DNA from 2 places in the Streptomyces sp. KPB2 genome. Region 2 is predicted to be linked to the other one. Evidence: riboswitches for the same ligand, from Rfam matches in the RefSeq annotation. Region 2 holds a riboswitch; the other holds the start of a gene.
The links. Region 2 has a riboswitch for thiamine pyrophosphate ahead of thiO (glycine oxidase ThiO). Riboswitches for the same ligand answer to the same signal wherever they lie in the genome.
Positions count from the first base shown of each region.

Region 1: another riboswitch for thiamine pyrophosphate. It lies ahead of D1J63_RS09965 (thiamine ABC transporter substrate-binding protein); the one in region 2 lies ahead of thiO (glycine oxidase ThiO).

Region 1 is NZ_CP034353.1:2,332,369-2,339,634, forward strand. Features, by position in the region: gene D1J63_RS09955 (ABC transporter ATP-binding protein) at 1-695, opposite strand, end outside; gene D1J63_RS09960 (iron ABC transporter permease) at 742-2,424, opposite strand; gene D1J63_RS09965 (thiamine ABC transporter substrate-binding protein) at 2,400-3,488, opposite strand; TPP riboswitch at 3,568-3,673, opposite strand; gene rlmN (23S rRNA (adenine(2503)-C(2))-methyltransferase RlmN) at 3,712-4,818, opposite strand; gene D1J63_RS09975 (phosphatidate cytidylyltransferase) at 4,931-6,106, opposite strand; gene frr (ribosome recycling factor) at 6,106-6,663, opposite strand; gene pyrH (UMP kinase) at 6,844-7,266, opposite strand, start outside.
Region 2 is NZ_CP034353.1:6,021,446-6,028,711, reverse strand. Features, by position in the region: gene metF (methylenetetrahydrofolate reductase [NAD(P)H]) at 1-152, opposite strand, end outside; gene thiE (thiamine phosphate synthase) at 267-938, opposite strand; gene D1J63_RS27125 (Rv2175c family DNA-binding protein) at 1,142-1,507, opposite strand; gene D1J63_RS27120 (FAD-dependent oxidoreductase) at 1,570-2,850, opposite strand; TPP riboswitch at 2,998-3,109, shown strand; gene thiO (glycine oxidase ThiO) at 3,107-4,330, shown strand; gene thiS (sulfur carrier protein ThiS) at 4,327-4,527, shown strand; gene D1J63_RS27105 (thiazole synthase) at 4,530-5,327, shown strand; gene pknB (Stk1 family PASTA domain-containing Ser/Thr kinase) at 5,522-7,266, shown strand, end outside.

The DNA of each region.
Region 1 (7,266 bases), 3.7 Mb from region 2:
ACGAACGCGTCCGCCGGCCGCTGCCACACCTCCAGAGGCGTCCCCGACTGGGCGATCCGACCGTCCCGCATCACCACGACCCGGTCGGCGAGCGCGAACGCCTCGCCCTGGTCGTGCGTGACGGCCAGCACCGTGGTGCCCAACCGCCCGAACAGCTCCCGCAGTTCCACCACGAGCCGCTCCCGCAGCGAGCGGTCGAGCTGGCCGAGGGGCTCGTCCAGCATCAGCAGCCGCGGCCGGGGCGCCAGGGCCCGGGCCAGCGCCACTCGCTGCTGCTCACCGCCGGAGAGCGCGGCGACGGACCGACGGGCGGCGTCCGGCAGCCCGACCAGCTCCAGCAACTCCGCCACCCGGTCCCGCTGCTCGGCCCGGGAGGCGCCGTGCATCCGCGGCCCGAAGGCGACGTTCCCGGCCACGTCACGCTGCGGGAAGAGCTGGTGGTCCTGGAACATCAGCCCGACCTCGCGCCGGTGCGCGGGCACTCCGGTCTGGTCCCGTCCGTCCAGCGCCACCCGCCCGGCGTCCAGCGGCTGGAGTCCGGCGACCGCCCGCAGGAGCGTCGACTTGCCGCTGCCGCTGGGCCCGAGCACGCACACCACTTCGTGCTCGGCGACCGCCAGGTCCACGGCGTCGAGCACGGCCCGCCCGCCGAAGCGGACGGTGGCGCCTTCGAGGCTCAGCAGGCTCGACGGCATGGGCGGCCCCGACGGCACGGACGGTTTGGACGGCATGGACGGCATGTCAGAACTCCCCGCTCCGGTCGGTCCGCAGCCGCTCCAGCACCACCAGGGCCACGGCGCACACCAGCATCAGAATCGTCGAAAGGGCCATCGCCTGGCCGTAGTTCATCTCTCCCGGCCGGCCCAGCAGCCGCGCCACGGCGACCGGCAGGGTCGGGTTGTCGGGCCGTGCGATGAAGACGGTCGCCCCGAACTCGCCGAGCGACACCGCGAAGGCGAACCCGGCCGCGACCAGCAGCGCCCTTCGCACCATCGGCAGGTCCACCTCGCGCCACACCCGCCACGGCGACGCGCCCAGCACCGCCGCCGCCTCCCGCAGCCGGCCGTCCACCGCCCGCAGCACCGGCAGCATCGTGCGTACGACGAAGGGGACGCCCACCAGCGCCTGTGCGAGCGGCACCAGGATCCAGGACGATCTGAGGTCCAGCGGGGGTTCGTCCAGCGCGATCAGGAAACCGAAGCCGACCGTCACCGCCGACACCCCGAGCGGCAGCATCAGCAGCGCGTCGAACCCGCGCACGAAGCGGCCCGCGTCGCGCCGGGTGAGCGCGGTCGCGGCCAGCGCGCCGATCACCACGGCGATCGCGGTCGCGGCGGCGGCGTACTGGAGGGAGTTGCCGATCGCCTCGATCGGCGGGACGAGGAAGGTGCCGCCGTCCTCCCGGGTCAGCGCGCGGTAGTAACCGAACCCGGAGGCGCCCAGTGACCGCTGGACCAGCACCGCGAGCGGCAGCACCAGTAGGAGGACGACGACGCCCAGGACCCCGGCCAGCAACGCCCACTGCCCGGCTCCGCGCGGCCGGCGCGCGGTCGTGGCCGCGTCGACCAGCCGGAGGGCGCTCTCGCGCCGCCGTACCGTCCAGGCGTGCACGGCGAGGACGGCGGCGACGGCCGCGAACTGGATCAGCGTCAGCACGGCGGCCGTGGACAGGTCGAAGACCTGGGAGGTCTGGCGGTAGATCTCCACTTCGAGGGTGGAGAAGGTGGGGCCGCCGAGGATCTGGACGACGCCGAAGGAGGTGAAGGTGAACAGGAAGACCATCAGCGCGGCGGCGGCCACGGCGGGCGCCAGCGCGGGCAGCGTCACCTGCCGCCAGGCCCGCAGCCGCGAGGCGCCCAGCATCCGCGCGGCCTCCTCCTGCCGCGGGTCGAGCTGCCCCCACAGGCCGCCGACGGTGCGGACGACGACGGCGTAGTTGAAGAAGACGTGCGCGAGCAGGATCGCCCACACCGTGGTGTCCAGACGTACGCCCCACAGCTCGTCGAGCAGCCCGCCGCGCCCGACCAGCGCCAGGAAGGCCGTGCCGACGACGACCGTCGGCAGCACGAACGGCACCGTCACCACGGCCCTCAGCACCTGCTTGCCGGGGAAGTCGAAGCGGGCGAAGACGTACGCGCCGGGCAGGGCGATCAGGAGCGTAAGCGCGGTGGACGCCAGCGCCTGCCAGGTGGTGAACCACAGGACGTGCCGCACGTCGGACTGCGCGAGCACGTCCCCGATCCGGCCGAGCCGCCAGACCCCGTCGACCTTGAGGCCCCGCGCGACGATGGCGGCGACGGGGTAGGCGAAGAACACCGCGAAGAACGCGACGGGCACGGCCATGAGACCGAGCCGCGCCGCGCTCCCGCGCGCGGTGCCCGCCTGCTTGCCCGGGTGGCTCACTTCAGTACGAGCGAGGTCCACGACTTGACCCACTGGTCACGGTTGTCGGCGATCTTCGCCGGGTCGAGGGTCTGCGGGTCCTTCGCCTGCGGCCCGAACTTCGAGAACGCCTCGGGGACCTGCGCGCCCTCCCGCACCGGGTAGACGAACATGTTCAGCGGCATGTCCTCCTGGAAGGACTTGCTCAGCATGAAGTCGAGGAGCGCCTTGCCGCCCTCGGGGTTCTTGGCGTTGCTGAGCAGGCCCGCGTACTCGACCTGCCGGAAGCAGGTGCCGTCGGCGACGCCCGTGGGGGCGGTGTCCGGCTGCGGGTCGGCGTAGACGACCTCGGCGGGCGGGGAGGAGGCGTAGGAGACGACGAGGGGCCGGTCGCCCTTGGCCTTCTTGCCGCCGGCCGAGCCGGAGAACTCCTCGTTGTACGCCTGCTCCCAGCTGTCGACGACCTTGACGCCGTTCGCCTTGAGCTTCTTCCAGTAGCCCTCCCAGCCCCCGTCGCCGTACTGGGCGGCGGTGCCGAGCAGGAACCCGAGACCCGGCGAGGAGCTGCCCGCGTTCTCGGTGACGAGCAGGTCCTTGTACTCGGGCTTGACGAGGTCGTCGAAGGACTTGGGCGGGGTCAGCTTGTGCTTGCTGAAGTACGCCTTGTCGTAGTTGACGCAGATGTCGCCCGTGTCGATGGGCGTGACCCGGTGCTTGTCCCGGTCGGTCCGGTACTCGGGCCGGACCCGGTCCGAGCCCTTGGCCTCGTACGGCTGGAACAGGCCGTTGTCGAGGGCGCGGGAGAGCAGGGTGTTGTCGACGCCGAAGAAGACGTCGCCCTGCGGGTTGTCCTTGGTCAGGATGGCCTTGTTGACGGCCTGCCCGGCGTCGCCGTCCTTGAGGACCTCGACCTTGTAGCCGGACTCCTTCTCGAAGGCGGCGATGACGTCCTTCGACGCGGCCCACGAGTCGTGGCTGACCAGCGTCACGGTCTTGGCGCCGCCGGAGCCGCTCCCGGCGTCGTCGGACGACGATCCGCAGGCGGCCAGGGTGCCGACCATGCCGAGGCCGACGGCCAGGACACTGACCTTCTTGGTGATGCTCACTGAATTCCTCCTGGGTGACCAGGAGAAGACGCGGCCCCGCCCGGAACCCCTGGCGAGGGTCCCGGGCAGGGCGCAACAGCTCGAGTGGTGACCGATCTCCCTACCCAGAATGACCTGGGCCAGGTTCGGAGGGTCTGCGGCCGGTGCCGCACTCTCAGCGCTGTGGCGCTCCCCTGTCGGAATATGAAGATGTGACTGTGCTGCTGTACTTCCGCCGGTCAGGTTACCGCTCGCTCGCGGCGAGCTGACCACACGCCCCGTCGATCTCCTGTCCGCGGGTGTCCCGGATGGTCACCGGCACACCGTGCGCCGCGATCGCCTCCACGAACGCCTTCTCGTCCTCGGGCCGGGACGCGGTCCACTTGGAGCCGGGCGTGGGGTTGAGCGGGATCAGGTTGACGTGCACGGGCTTGCCCTTGAGGAGCCTGCCGAGACGGTCACCGCGCCAGGCCTGGTCGTTGATGTCGCGGATCAGGGCGTACTCGATGGACAGCCGGCGCCCGGACTTCGCCGCGTACTCGAACCCGGCGTCCAGCACCTCGCGCACCTTCCACCGCGTGTTGACGGGGACGAGGGTGTCGCGCAGCTCGTCGTCGGGGGCGTGCAGGGAGATGGCGAGGCGGCACTTGAAGCCCTCGTCGGCGAAACGGTGGATCGCCGGGACCAGGCCGACCGTGGAGACGGTGATGCCGCGCTGGGAGAGCCCGAGACCGTCCGGCTCGGGGTCGGTGAGGCGGCGGATGGAGCCGACGACTCGGTTGTAGTTGGCGAGGGGCTCGCCCATGCCCATGAACACGATGTTGCTGAGCCGCGCGGGGCCTCCCGGGACCTCGCCGTCCCTGAGCGCCCGCATGCCGTCCACGATCTGGTGCACGATCTCGGCCGTGGACAGATTGCGGTCGAGGCCGGCCTGGCCGGTGGCGCAGAACGGGCAGTTCATCCCGCAGCCCGCCTGGGAGCTGATGCACATGGTCACCCGGTCCGGGTAACGCATGAGGACGGACTCGACGAGCGTCCCGTCGAACAGCTTCCACAGCGTCTTGCGCGTGGTCCCCTGGTCGGTGGACAGGTGCCGCACGACCGTCATCAGCTCGGGCAGCAACGCTTCCCGCAGCCCCTCGCGGGAACCGGCGGGGATGTCGGTCCACTGCTCGGGGGCGTGCGCGTACCGCGCGAAGTAGTGCTGCGAGAGCTGCTTCGCGCGAAACGGCTTCTCACCGATCGCGGCGACAGCCTCCTTGCGCTCGGCAGGCGTGAGATCGGCAAGGTGCCGCGGCGGCTTCTTGGCTCCGCGCGGCGCGACGAATGTGAGTTCTCCGGGCTTAGGCATGGCCATACCAGTGTCGCAGACATACGGAGAGGGACCCGCCGCCCTGTGGACAACGGGTCCCTCTCCGAGAAACCAGCAGATCAGGCCCACCGTGCAGGGGGCACCGACCGGATCACCCGGACCCGACGAAGATCACCAGCAGCAGCCACACCACCGGTGCCGTCGGCAGCAGGGAGTCCAGCCGGTCCATGATGCCGCCGTGGCCCGGCAGGAGGGTGCCCATGTCCTTGATGCCGAGGTCCCGCTTGATCATGGACTCGCCGAGGTCGCCCAGGGTGGCGCTGACGGCGACCGCGAGGCCGAGCAGGAGGCCCTGCCACCAGGTGCCGTCGTCGATCAGGAACTGCATGCACAGCGCGCCCGCCACCATCGCGAACGCCACCGCACCGAGCAGCCCCTCGCGGGTCTTGCCGGGGCTGATGCGCGGGGCGAGCTTCTTCTTGCCGAAGCGCCAGCCGACGGCGTAGGCCCCGGTGTCGCTGACGACCGTCAGTATCAGGAAGACCAGGACGCGCCAGGCCCCGTCGTCGGCCATCAGCATCATGGCGACGAACGTGGCCAGGAACGGCACGTAGAAGGCGGCGAACAGCCCCGCGGTGACGTCCTTGAGGTATCCCTCGGGCGGCTCGGTCATCCGCCAGACGAGGACCGCGAGAGCCGTCAGCGCCATGGCGACCCACGCACCCTCGGCGCCGCGCGCGTAACCGGCGACCACCATCGCCGCGCCGCCGATGGCGAGCGGCACGAGGGGCGCCTTGATGCCCTTGCGCTCCTCCAGCCGCTTGGTCAGCTCCCACAGGCCCACGACGACGGCGACCGCGATCACGCCGACGAAGACTTCCTTGACGACGAACAGCGACGCGATGATCACCACGCCGAGGCCGACGCCGACCCCTATCGCGGCCCCCAGGTCGCGCCCCGCGCTCTTCTTCTGCGGCGGCTGGGGCTGCGCCGGCTGCGGGGCGTCGGGCATGGGCTCCGGATTCTGCGGCACCGCCGCATACGGCTGCGCCGACGGGTTCTGGTCGCGATACGGCTCGACGCGACCGGACTGGTCGTGGAACGGCTCGTCCCGGAACAGGGGACCGCCCAGCCGAGCGGTCCCCTGGTCGTCGTCCTGGTCTCCGCCGTGTTCGGGTACGTCGGGCACGATGGGCATGGGGCGAGTCTGCTGCGCGTAGTGCGCATCGTACGCGGGACCCGCCGGGGCGGCGCCCTGGACGGGTCCCTGGTCGGACGGCCCCCAGTACCCGGCTTGTGGCGGCGCTCCCCAGGAAGAGTCGTTCATCAGACCTCGAGCAGCTCAGCTTCCTTGTGCTTCAGGAGCTCGTCCACCTGCGCGACGTACTTGGCGGTGGTGTCGTCGAGTTCCTTCTCGGCACGACGGCCCTCGTCCTCGCCGACCTCGCCGTCCTTGATGAGCTTGTCGATGCCGTCCTTGGCCTTGCGGCGCACCGAGCGGATCGAGACCTTGGCGTCCTCGCCCTTGCCCTTGGCGACCTTGATGTACTCGCGGCGGCGCTCCTCGGTCAGCTCGGGGAACACCACTCGGATGATGTTGCCGTCGTTGCTCGGGTTGACGCCCAGGTCGGAGTCGCGGATCGCCTGCTCGATGTTGCGCAGGGCGCTCTTGTCGAAGGGGGTCACCACGGCCATGCGCGGCTCGGGCACGGAGAACGAGGCCATCTGGTTGATCGGCGTCGGCGCGCCGTAGTAGTCGGCCACGATCTTGTTGAACATCGCCGGGTGCGCACGGCCGGTGCGGATCGCGGCGAAGTCCTCCTTGGCGACCACGACGGCCTTCTCCATCTTCTCCTCGGCCTCGAGGAGGGTCTCTTCGATCACCACTTGCTCCTGCGTGTCTTGAGTAGGCCCGGCTGCGGTCCCCTGTCGGAGCTGCGGCCGGCTGCGTCGCGTTCTTCCTGCACGGTTCCCGACCGGCGGGACATTGTCCATCCCCCGGCCCGGTCCCGTCCCGTCCGTCCCCCGGACAGGTGGCGTCCGCGGACGGGGGGTGTTCTCCGGTCAGTCCCGGCTGCCCTGGTCACCCACAAGCGTGCCGATCTTCTCACCCTTGACGGCGCGGGCGATATTGCCCTCCTTCAACAGCTCGAAGACCACGATGGGGAGGCTGTTGTCGCGGCAGAGGGTGACGGCCGTGGCGTCGGCGACCTTCAGGTCGCGGGTGATGACCTCGCCGTAGCCGAGCGCGTCGAACTTCACGGCGTCCGGGTTGGTCTTCGGGTCGGAGTCGTAGACCCCGTCCACGCCGTTCTTGCCCATGAGCAGGGCCTCGGCGTCGATCTCGAGGGCGCGCTGCGCGGCGGTGGTGTCGGTGGAGAAGTAGGGCATGCCCATACCGGCACCGAAGATGACCACGCGCCCCTTCTCCAGATGACGCACGGCGCGCAGCGGGATGTAGGGCTCGGCGACCTGGCCCATCGTGAT
Region 2 (7,266 bases):
TCGACCCGCCGCAGCGCGCTCCACAGGTTCTTCTCGCCCTTGGGCGTCTTCGGCGCCGAGAACTCGAACGAGTACGTCGTCTTGCCGGTGGCGAGGATGTCGCGCACCGTGCGGGCGCGATCAGTCCTCGTGCTTGCGGTTCCGAGGGCCATACCGGCAGGTTAGCCAGGGTGCGGCGGTCCCCCAACCGGATGGGGGACATTTGTCCATATTGTCGAGTTGTTGTCCACCTTTTGGACACCCGGCCCGCTCGCGGCTGCGCGGGGCTACTCCCCTGCCGGGACCTGCCGCAGCCGCTTCGCGAACTCGGCCGCCGCCGCGCCGGGGTCGTCGGCGGCGGTGATCGCGCGGACGACGACCACGCGCCGGGCGCCCGCCTCCAGCACCTCGTCGAGGTTGCCGAGGTCGATGCCGCCGATCGCGAACCAGGGGCGGTCGGTGCCCAGCGCCGCCGTGTACCTGACCAGGTCGAGGCCGGGTGCGTGGCGGCCGGGCTTGGTGGGGGTGGGCCAGCACGGTCCGGTGCAGAAGTAGTCCACGCCGTCCTGGACGGCGGCAGTGGCCGCCTCGGACTCGGCGTGCGTGGAACGGCCGATCAGGACGTCGTCGCCGAGGATCGCGCGGGCGGCGGGCACCGGCAGGTCGCCCTGGCCGAGGTGCAGCACGTCGGCGCCGGCGGCGTGCGCGACGTCCGCGCGGTCGTTGACCGCGAGGAGCCTGCCGTGGCGGGCGCAGGCTTCGGCGGACACCTTCAGGTGCTCCAGTTCCTCGGCCGCCTCCATCCCCTTGTCCCGCAACTGGACGATGTCGACCCCGGCGGCGAGCACGGCGTCCAGGAACTCGGGCAGATCGCCCTGGCTCCGGCGGGCGTCGGTGCACAGGTAGAGCCTGGCGTCGGCGAGCCGGGCGCGGGCGGTGGTCGGGGCGGTGTCGGGCATGCGGGTGTCCCCCCGGTTCGGTGGCGCGGGCCCGGGACCGGGCCGCGCGATTCTGGCACACGGCCGCGGACCGGGCCCCTCCCGGGCCGTGGTCCGCGGCTCGTACGCCGGGCGGTGTGGCGGATCAACCGTGCGACGGACCGGACCGGCGAGGTCGCGGATCGGCCGCGATCACGCGGTGTGACAGGCCGGCGCCGTGGCGGTCAGACGGCGAGCGCCTGGGCGCGGCGCTTCACCTCCGTACCGCGGTTCTCGGCCAGGGCCTGGGCGGGGGTGCCGGGCAGGCTCGGGTCGGGCGTGAAGAGCCACTCCAGCATCTCCTCGGCCGTGAAGCCGTCGTCCCGCAGCAGTGTCAGGGTCCCGGCCAGGCCCTTGACGACCTTGTCCTCGTCGATGAAGACCGCCGGGACGTGCAGCGCGCGGTTCTCGCCGCGGCGGACGGCGATGAGCTGGCCTTCCTTGATCAGCTGGCGTACCCGGGTCACCTCGACGCCGAGCTTCTCGGCGATGTCGGGGACGGTGAGCCAGGCGGGCACGAGAGCATCGGTCTTTGCGTCAATCTCGGTCACGCCCCCAGCCTGCCACCTGGCACTGACAGTCGGAAACCGGACCGGGCCGGACCGCGCCGGGGCTACGCCGACGCGGCCGTCGTCGCCTTCAGCGGCTTCGCGGGGTCGGCCAGCAGGTCCGGGTCCATCGTCGTGCCCGCCTGGATCAGCCGTTTGCCCTGCGCCAGGTCACGGGGGCGCCCCACCGCCAGCAGGGCGACCAGGCGGCCCTCGCGCAGCCAGCAGACCGTCCAGGCCGGGCTCGCCGGGTCGCCGCGCCACAGGGTGGTGTCGGCGGCCGTGTGGTGACCGGCGTACTGGACGAAGCGGCCGAACTGCTCGGACCAGAAGTACGGCACCGGGTCGTAGGCCGCCGGGGCCTCGCCCGTCGGGGCTCCGACGATGTCGGCGGCGACCGTGCGCGGGCCCTGGAGTGCGTTGTCCCAGTGGTGCACGAGCAGCCGCTCGCCGTAGCGGGCGGAGGGGAAGGAGGCGCAGTCGCCGACCGCGTGGACGTCCGGCGCGGACGTGCGCAGGCGGTCGTCGGCCAGGACCTCGCCGTACGCGCCGAGCGCGATGCCGGAGCCCGCCAGCCAGCCGGTGGCCGGGCGCGCGCCGATGCCGACGACGACCGCGCCGGCCGGCAGCCGGGTGCCGTCGTCGAGGACGACACGGGCGGGCTCGCCGGGGCCGCCGGGCTCGACGCGCTCCACGCGCGCGCGGGTGCGCAGTTCGGCGCCCGCCTCGGCGTACCAGTCGGTCATCGGCGCGGCGACCTCGGCGGGCAGCGCGTCGGCCAGCGGCCGGTCGGCGGCCTCCACGACGGTCACCGCGCAGCCCGCCTCGCGCGCGGCGGTGGCGAACTCGGCGCCGATCCAGCCCGCGCCGACGACCACGACCTCGTGCCGGCGGGCGAGCACCGGGCGCAGCCGTTCGGCGTCGTCCAGGGTGCGCAGCAGGTGCACGCCGGGCACGCCCTCGGCGCCGGGGAGCCGGACCGGTTCGGCGCCGGTCGCGAGGACCAGGGAGTCGTAGGGCACGGGGCCCTCGGAGGTGTCCAGGACGTGTGCGCCGGGGCGGACGCCCAGGGCCTCGCAGCCCAGCCGGAGGGTGATGCCGAGCGCCTCGAAGTCGACGTCGAAGGCGGAGCCCTCGGCGGTGCCCAGCAGGACGGCCTTGGACAGCGGGGGCCGGTCGTACGGTTGGTGCGGCTCCGCGCCGACGAGGGTCACCGGGCCGGTGAAGCCCTGTTCCCGCAGGGCGACCGCGGTCTGCACGCCCGCCATCCCGGCGCCCACCACGACCACCCGGCGCTCCGCGTCCGCCGCCGGTCCCTGTCCCCGCTCCCGCGTCTGCTCACTCACCCGATCACCATAGACACCCGGCGTTTCGTCGGTCGGCGCGCGTGCCCGACGAGCCGGCGGCCGCGCGGATCGGCGGCCCCCGGGGTTCTGCTCCGTCGGGGAGGCTCCCTTACCCGGGCGACGCGCCGCGGGCTAGGGTGGCCGACGCAAGGCACTCGCGGGAGCCCGGACGCACCGGGCTGAGAGGGAGGCTGGCGGCCTCCGACCGTACGAACCTGATCCGGGTCATGCCGGCGAAGGGAGGGGCTGGACGCCCATGTCGTCTCCACCACACACGCCTCCACACACACCTCGAACCCCCCGTACGTCCGACGTGCTCGTCGTCGGCGGCGGGATCGTCGGGCTGGTCACGGCCTGGCGGGCCGCGCAGCGCGGGCTGGTCACGGCCCTGGTGGACCCCGAGCCGGGCGGCGGCGCGGCCCAGGTGGCGGCCGGGATGCTGGCCGCCGTCACGGAGCTGCACTACGGCGAGGAGACGCTGCTCGCGCTGAACCTCGCCTCGGCCCGCCGCTACCCGGACTTCGCGGCCGAGCTGTCCGAGGCGACCGGCCGGGACCTCGGGTACCGCCGCTGCGGCACGCTCGCCGTCGCGCTGGACGCCGACGACCGCGCCCACCTGCGTGAGCTGCACGCGCTCCAGCAGCGGTCCGGCCTGGAGTCGGAGTGGCTGTCGGGGCGCGAGTGCCGACGCCTGGAGCCGATGCTCGCGCCGGGCGTGCGCGGGGGGCTCCGGGTGGACGGCGACCACCAGATCGACCCCCGCCGCCTCGCCCACGCGCTGGTGACCGCCTGCGAGCGGGCGGGCGTGGTCTTCCACCGGGTGTGGGCCGAGCGGCTCACCGTCGGGCGCGGGGACCGGGCCACGGGTGTCGTCACCGCCGACGGCACGGCGCTGGAGGCGGGGCAGGTGGTGCTGGCCGGGGGCAGCCTCAGCGGGCGCCTCGCGGGCGTGCCGGAGGCCGTACTGCCGCCGGTGCGGCCCGTGAAGGGGCAGGTGCTGCGGCTGACGATGCCGAGGACGCACGGACCGCTGCTGAACCGGACGGTGCGCGCCGTGGTGCGCGGCAACCACGTCTACCTGGTGCCCCGCGAGAGCGGCGAGCTGGTCGTCGGCGCCACCAGCGAGGAGCTGGGCTGGGACACCACGGTCACCGCGGGCGGCGTCTACGAGCTGCTGCGCGACGCGCACGAGCTGGTCCCCGGCATCACGGAGCTGCCGCTGACGGAGACCCGCGCGGGGTTGCGCCCCGGCTCCCCGGACAACGCCCCGCTGCTCGGCCCGACCGCCCTGGACGGCCTGCTGCTGGCCACCGGCCACTACCGCAACGGCGTTCTGCTCACCCCGGTCACCGGCGACGTCATGGCGCACGCCCTGACCACCGGGAGGCTGCCCGAGGAGGGGCGCCCCTTCACGCCGCGCCGCTTCGACGCCGTTCCCGCGCTTCCCCCACTCCCGCACCTCTCGGAGCAGTCCGCATGAACATCTCCGTCAACGGCGAGCCGCGCGAGGTGGCTCCTGGTACGGCCCTGGACGCGCTGGTGGGCACGCTCACCGCGGCACCGTCCGGAGTGGCCGCCGCCCTGAACGAAACCGTCGTCCCGCGCGCGCAGTGGTCCGCCACCGCCCTGGCCGACGGCGACCGTGTCGAGGTCCTCACCGCCGTCCAAGGAGGCTGACCATGGCTGACGATCCCTTTGTCCTCGACGGCACGTCGTACGGGTCCCGCCTGATCATGGGTACGGGCGGGGCGCCCAGCCTGGACGTGCTGGAGCGCGCGCTGGTGGCCTCCGGGACGGAGCTGACCACCGTCGCGATGCGGCGGGTGAACGCCTCGGTGCACGGGTCGGTGCTGTCCGTGCTGGAGCGGCTCGGCATCCGGGTGCTGCCGAACACGGCCGGCTGCTTCACGGCCGGGGAGGCGGTGCTGACCGCGCGGCTGGCACGCGAGGCGCTCGGCACGGACCTGGTCAAGCTGGAGGTCATCGCCGACGAGCGCACCCTGCTGCCGGACCCGGTCGAACTCCTGGACGCGGCGGAGACGCTGGTCGACGACGGCTTCACGGTGCTGCCGTACACCAACGACGACCCGGTGCTCGCGCGGAAGCTGGAGGACGTCGGGTGCGCGGCGATCATGCCGCTGGGCTCGCCGATCGGCTCGGGGCTCGGGATCCGCAACCCGCACAACTTCCAGCTGATCGTGGAGCACGCGCGCGTGCCGGTGATCCTGGACGCGGGGGCCGGTACGGCGTCGGACGTGGCGCTGGCGATGGAGCTGGGGTGCGCGGGTGTGATGCTGGCCTCGGCGGTGACGCGGGCGCAGGAGCCGGTCCTGATGGCGGAGGGGATGCGGTACGCCGTGGAGGCGGGGCGGCTGGCCCGGCGGGCGGGGCGGATTCCGCGGCGGCACTTCGCCGAGGCGTCGTCTCCTGCGGAGGGCCTGGCGGTGCTGGATCCGGAGCGGCCCGCTTTTCAGTGAGCCTGCGCCGCACCGGGTTTCGTCTCCCACCCGCGCACCACCCGTTTCCGGTCGGGCAAGAGGTGGCCCGACCCGCGAGGGTGCGCCGCCGTCGGCGGCGCACGGTGCGTGGGAAGCGTCACAGATGCGCTGCAGTACCGGCCCGATTCCGCTCGACGACACGGGGTGTCGGTGTCGGCTCGTAGACTCCCTGCGTGGACACGACCCTTCAGGACCCTCTCGTCGGGCAGGTGCTCGACGGCCGGTACCGCGTCGAGGCGCGGATCGCGGTCGGCGGGATGGCCACGGTCTACCGGGCCGTGGACACCCGCCTGGACCGCGTGCTCGCGCTGAAGGTGATGCACCCGACGCTCGCGACCGACGCCACCTTCGTCGAGCGGTTCATCCGCGAGGCCAAGTCGGTGGCGCGGCTCGACCACCCCAATGTCGTCCAGGTCTTCGACCAGGGGGCCGAGGGGGCGTACGTCTACCTGGCGATGGAGTACATCGCCGGCTGCACCCTGCGGGACGTGCTGCGCGAGCGCGGGGCGCTCAGGCCGCGGGCCGCGCTGGACATCCTGGAGCCGGTCCTCGCCGCGCTCGGTGCCGCGCACCGGGCGGGGTTCGTGCACCGGGACATGAAGCCGGAGAACGTGCTCATAGGGGACGACGGCCGGGTCAAGGTCGCCGACTTCGGCCTGGTCCGGGCCGTGAACACCGTCACCAGCACCACCGGCGCCGTCCTCGGCACCGTCTCCTACCTGGCGCCCGAGCAGATCGAGCACGGCACGGCCGATCCCAGGGTCGACGTGTACGCGTGCGGTGTCGTGCTGTACGAGATGCTGACCGGCGCCAAGCCGCACGACGGGGACTCGCCCGCCGCGGTGCTCTACAAGCACCTGCACGAGGACGTGCCGCCGCCGTCGGCCGCCGTGCCGGAGATGGCGTTCGAGCTGGACGAGCTGGTCGCCGCGGCGACGGCACGCAACCCGGAGATCCGGCCCCACGACGCGGTGGCGCTGCTCGCGCGGACCCGCGAGGCGCGTGCGGCGCTGAGCGCGGACCAGCTGGACGCGGTGCCGCCGCAGGCCCTCGCCGCGGAACACGACAACGCCGAGGACCGTACGAGCGTCATCCCGCGCGCGCTGACGATGCCCCGCCCGCTGCCCGTCAACGAGGACGAGGGCGACGGCGCGTTCGGCGCCGACGGCGGGCCCGGCACGGACGGGGTCCACCGCACCAGTCGGCTCTCCGCTCCCCCGCCGGCCCCGCCCCGGTCCCGCCTGCCCCGGCCGCGACGCGGTCCGCTGGCGATCGTCGTCGCCGTCCTGCTGGTGCTCGGGGTCGGCACCGGCGTCTGGTACATCAACTCCGGCCAGTTCACCAAGGTGCCGCCGCTGCTGTCCAAGACCGAGGCACAGGCCCGGGACCGGCTGGACGAGGCCGGTCTCGACGTCGGCAAGGTGAAGCACGCCTACAGCGACACCGTGGAGCGCGGCAAGGTCATCAGCACCGACCCCGGAGTGGGCGACCGCATCCGGAAGAACGACTCCGTGTCCCTCACCGTCTCCGACGGCCCCGACACCGTGAAGCTGCCGGACGTGTCCGGCTACCGGCTGGACAAGGCGCGCAAGCTGCTGGAGGACGAGGGCCTGGAGCCCGGCATGGTCACCAAGGCCTTCAGCGGCGAGGTGGCCAAGGGCTTCGTGATCTCCTCCAAGCCCCGGTCGGGCACCACCGTGCGCGCGGGCTCCGCGGTCGCCCTGGTGGTCAGCAAGGGCAGCCCGATCGACGTCCCGGACGTCACCGGCGACGACCTGGAGGACGCGAAGAGCGAGCTGACGGAGGCCGGCCTGAAGGTGAAGGTCGCCGACGAGCGGGTGAACTCGGAGTACGACAGCGGCCAGGTGGCCCGGCAGACGCCGGATGCGGGCGGCCGTGCCGCCGAGGGCGACACGGT